DNA from 2 places in the Streptomyces sp. HUAS TT11 genome. Region 1 is predicted to be linked to the other one. Evidence: riboswitches for the same ligand, from Rfam matches in the RefSeq annotation. Region 1 holds a riboswitch; the other holds the start of a gene.

Evidence for each region. A riboswitch is a leader RNA that binds a small molecule or an ion and turns the genes downstream of it on or off. The one in region 1 is predicted to bind thiamine pyrophosphate.
Region 2: another riboswitch for thiamine pyrophosphate. It lies ahead of thiO (glycine oxidase ThiO); the one in region 1 lies ahead of ACSHXN_RS07240 (purine-cytosine permease family protein).

Annotation. Positions count from the first base shown of each region.
Region 1 covers NZ_CP196184.1:1,550,859-1,553,051, reverse strand. Annotated here, with positions in the region: gene ACSHXN_RS07240 (purine-cytosine permease family protein) at 1-1,056, opposite strand, end outside; TPP riboswitch at 1,048-1,142, opposite strand; partial or broken gene ACSHXN_RS07235 (DUF3140 domain-containing protein) at 1,435-1,671, opposite strand; partial or broken gene ACSHXN_RS07230 (Dps family protein) at 1,743-2,193, opposite strand, start outside.
Region 2 covers NZ_CP196184.1:6,613,158-6,615,350, forward strand. Annotated here, with positions in the region: gene thiS (sulfur carrier protein ThiS) at 1-160, opposite strand, end outside; gene thiO (glycine oxidase ThiO) at 157-1,320, opposite strand; TPP riboswitch at 1,319-1,430, opposite strand; gene ACSHXN_RS29525 (hypothetical protein) at 1,442-1,810, opposite strand; gene ACSHXN_RS29530 (NAD(P)/FAD-dependent oxidoreductase) at 2,156-2,193, shown strand, end outside.

The sequences.
Region 1 (2,193 bases):
CCACAGCACCAGCGGGAATCCGAGAGCGGCGGCAAGGGCGGCCGCCACCGGGCGCGGTATGCGCAGGCCGATGGTCTGCAGTGCCAGTGAGCCGCTGTAGTCGTTCATGGCGTTGCTGCACAGGGCCGCCAGCGCCACCGCGAGCAGTCCGAACGCGCCCGGCGCGCCTCCGCCGAGCAACTGCTCCACCCCGGCGGCCGTCTGGTCGGTGAGCGCCGAGGCGCCCCACAGACCGAGGACCTGCACGGCCATGAACGACACGACCAGACCGAGCAGCGTGTACCAGAACATCCGGGTCCGGGACGTGGTGCGCGGCAGATATCGGCTGAAGTCGCTGGCGTACGGGGCCCAGGACAGGGTCAGACTCAGGGCGATGGTGCTGGTCAGTACGAACGCGCCCGCCCGGTCCGCACCGTGTGCACTGCCCGACAGGGCGGGGTGGACGCCCGACGGCATCCGTACGGCGATCAGTGCGAAGGCGGCCGCGAGGACGAAGGTCATGACGATCTGAAGACGGTGGATCGCCTCGTAGCCGAGCACCCCGAGCGCACCCTGCCCCAGCATCATGACCAGCACCCCGAGCCAGAACGGCCAGCCGCACAGGCGTGCAAGCGCGTCCCCGCCGAACAGGCCGATCAGTGCGTCCCAGGCGACCGAGGACAGCCACTGCAGGGCTCCCGGCAGCACCACCGCGCGTCCGAACGCGAGCCGGGCGAGCGGGAGCTGGCCCGCACCGGTGCGGCTTCCCCAGGTGCCGAGGTAGGCCGTGGGGACTGCACCGAGCACCGTGCCCAGTACGACGGCGAGGAGTGCCGTGGTGAAGTCGAGGCCGAGCGTGATGCCGATGGTGCCCGTGAAGACACCCGTCATGGTCAGATTGGGGGCGAACCACACCGTGAACAGCCGGCCCGCGCCGCCGTAGCGATTGCTCTCGGGGACCGGTTCGATGCCGTGTCCCTCGACCCTGAGATCGCCGGGAGCGGTGGGCATCCGCCCGTCGAAGACGGTCCGCCGGCCGTCGGCGGGCAGCCCGCCGGAGACATGCGCCAATGGCATGAAAGACATCCCTCCGCCAGTACGAACTGGTTCAGGTTCAACGGGTGTGATCTCAGCCCGCAGGTGGGGCACCCCGTGTCCGGTACGGCGGCAAGACTAACCCGAGCCGCCGGATGTGCCATACAGAAGGGCCGCCACCGGATGCGGTGGCGGCCGGTCGGAGCCTCGCTGCGTGACGCCGCCGCGGCCCGCCCGTGCGGCGTGCCCCGGGACGGTCCGGACCGCGTACCTGACGAGCGGCCCCCGGCAACGCCCGGGCCGGGGCGCCGGGTTCGGTGTTCGCGGCGGGTTTCGCCCGCGTCCCCGGACCGATGTCCCGGTGGGGCACGGCGGCCTTCGCCGCGACGGTCGCCGAGCCCTCTACCTGTTCTGCTCGAGCGTCACCTGGTCCACCACCTCGCGCATGACCCGGATGTCGTCGTCGGTGAGGTCCATGCGCCGCTTCTGCAGGATGGCGACGACGCGGGGGCCGGTGGGGCCGTCCGCCCGGCCGGGAGTGCCCGTTCCCCGGTCGGCGTCCTGGACCCGCAGCCAGGCCGCGAGTTCCTGGGACGTCATGTTCACCACCCGCTGGAACTCGTCCCACAGCGCGTCCGTCTCCAGGGCGTCGGCCATCGTGAACTCCTCTCGCCCTCGCGGGCACCGTCCGCTCCGTACGTGCTCGTGTCCGTAGGTGTGCCGTCCGCTCAGTCCTCCCGCGGCCGGTTCTCCGCCTCGAACATCCAGTGCTGCTTCTCCAGCTCCGCGGTGAGCCCGATCAGCAGGTCCTGGGTGACCGGGTCCGGTTCGCCGGTCACGTCGATCCGGGTGCGCAGGCGTCCGATCGCCGTCCCGGGCGACTCGACCATCAACCGGACGACGTCGGTGTCGCGCAGCCGGCCGTCCTTCGCGCCCGGCAGGCCTTAGGCGGAGCCGACGGTCTCCGGCCTGCCGTCCGGCGGGACGCCGAGCGCGGCCGCGCGTTCGGCCATGGTGTCCGAGCAGGAGCGCGCCGTGGCCACCACCTCGTCGAGCTGGAGGTGGATCGAACGGAACCTCGGTCCGACGATGTTCCAGTGGGCCTGCTTCGCCATGAGGGAGGGCCCGACCAGGTCGACCAGGGTTTCCTGCAGGGCTTCCCCGGCGACGGCACGTGCG
Region 2 (2,193 bases), 5.1 Mb from region 1:
CCTCGCGGAGCTGCGTCGAGGGCCACTGCGTGCGCGGGACGACGGTTTCGTTGAGGGCGGCGGCCACGCCCGACGGGGCCGTGGTCAGGATCCGGACCACGGCGTCGAGCGCGGTGTCGGGGGCGATCCGGTGGGACTCGCCGTTGACCGAGATGTTCATGCGGGCTGCTCCGTGAGTGCCGCGGCGAACCGCGTGGGGGTGAAGGGGCGGGCTTCGTCGGGGAGCTCGCCCGTGGTCAGGACGTGGGCCATGACGTCGCCGGTGACGGGGGTGAGCAGGACGCCGTTGCGATAGTGCCCGGTGGCCAGCAGCAGGCCGTCCAGCCGGGTGGGCCCGAGCAGCGGCGCGTTGTCCGGGGAACCCGGACGCAGACCGGCACGGGTCTCGGTGAGTGGCAGCTCGGTGATGCCGGGGACCAGCTCGTGCGCGTCCCGCAGCAGTTCGTAGACGCCGCCCGCGGTGACCGTCGTGTCCCAGCCCAGCTCCTCGCTGGTGGCGCCGACGACCAGCTCCCCGTTCTCGCGCGGCACCAGGTAGACGTGGCTGCCGCGGACGACGGCACGCACGGTACGGCTCAGGAACGGCGCGTACCGCTCGGGCACGGTCAGCCGCAGCACCTGGCCCTTCACCGGCCGTACGGGTGGCAGGACCTCGTCCGGGACACCCGCGAGCCGTCCGCTCAGGCTGCCCGCGGCGAGGACCACCTGCCCGGCGGAGAGGTCGTCCCCGCCGGAGGTCCGGACGCCTGCGGCGCGGTCGTGCACCACCGTCAGCCGTTCGGCCCACGTCCGGTGGAAGACGACCCCGGCCCGTTCGCACGCGACGACCAGGGCCGCCGCCAGCCGGCGCGGGTCGATCTGGTGGTCTCCGTCCACCCTCAGGCCGCCGCGCACACCGGGCGCGAGCATCGGCTCCAGGCGGCGGCACTCGCGTCCGTTCAGCCACTCCGCCGCGAGGCCGGACCGCTGCTGCAGTGCGTGCAGTTCCCGCAGGTGGGCACGGTCGTCGGCATCCAGCGCGACCGCCAGCGTGCCGCACCGGCGGTAGCCGAGGTCCCGGCCGGACGCCTCGGCGAGCTCGTCGGCGAAGTCGGGGTAGCGACGGGCGGACTCGAGGTTGAGGCCGAGCAGCGTCTGCTCCCCGTAGTGCAGTTCGGTGACGGCGGCGAGCATCCCGGCGGCCACCTGGGCGGCACCACCGCCGGGCTCGGGATCCACCACGGTGATGGAGAGCCCGTGCCGGGCCGCCCGCCAGGCGGTCACCAGCCCGATGATTCCGCCCCCGACCACGAGGACGTCCGATGTGGGTGCAGGAGACATGGGCGTCACGCCCCCTCCCTTCGCCGGCATGACCCGGATCAGGTTCGTACGGTCGGAGGCCGCCAGCCTCCCTCTCAGCCCGGTGCGTCCGGGCTCCCGCGAGTGCTTTACGTCGGCCACCCTATCCGCTGCCCTTTGCCTCGGTAAGGGAGCCTCCGCACACGGCCCCGTCGCTCGAAGGACCGGCCTTCGCCCGCGTGATGGCGAGGACCGTCGCGCTGGTTCCGGCCATGGTGTCGATGCGCCCGCGTTCGATCGGCAGGAAGGCCCGGCGGGTGGCGACGGCCACCACGGCGGAGCCAATGATCATCGGGGGGCCGCACGCCAGGGCGACCACGAGCGGGAGCGCAACCAGGATCGCAGGGATGTGCACGGGGGTGCCGACTTCCAGGCCGACCACGAGGGCGTACAGCAGGACGGCGGTCGCCGGGGCGGCGGTGCGGGCGGCCCGTGGCGTTCTCGGGCTGACGTCACTGGTGCGTGTCGGCACTTGTCCGGGCGTTGGGCGTCTCCCGTATCCAGTCGTCCGCGGGCCGAGGTGGCTGGTCCGGAGTCAGTCTGCGGGGTCGGGGATCGAGTCGTCGGGCCCTGACCGGGCGTCGCCGCGTGCCGTGAGCAGGCGTGGGAGGGCGGCGAAGTGGCTCCGGCCGGCGAATCGACGAGCGACAGGCCGGCGCCCGCTCAGTACGCCCGAACGGGGTCGTCCGTGGGCCGTCCGGGGGTGGCCGGCGATTCCGGGTGACGGCGGGCGACGAGCAGTACGGCGCTGGTCACGCGGGTATGACGCAACGCCTTTGCGGGTAGGCGATAGCTTTCACGAGACTATGGTGATCAAGTGAGCGAGCAGACGCAGGCGCGGAGCGATTCGGCACG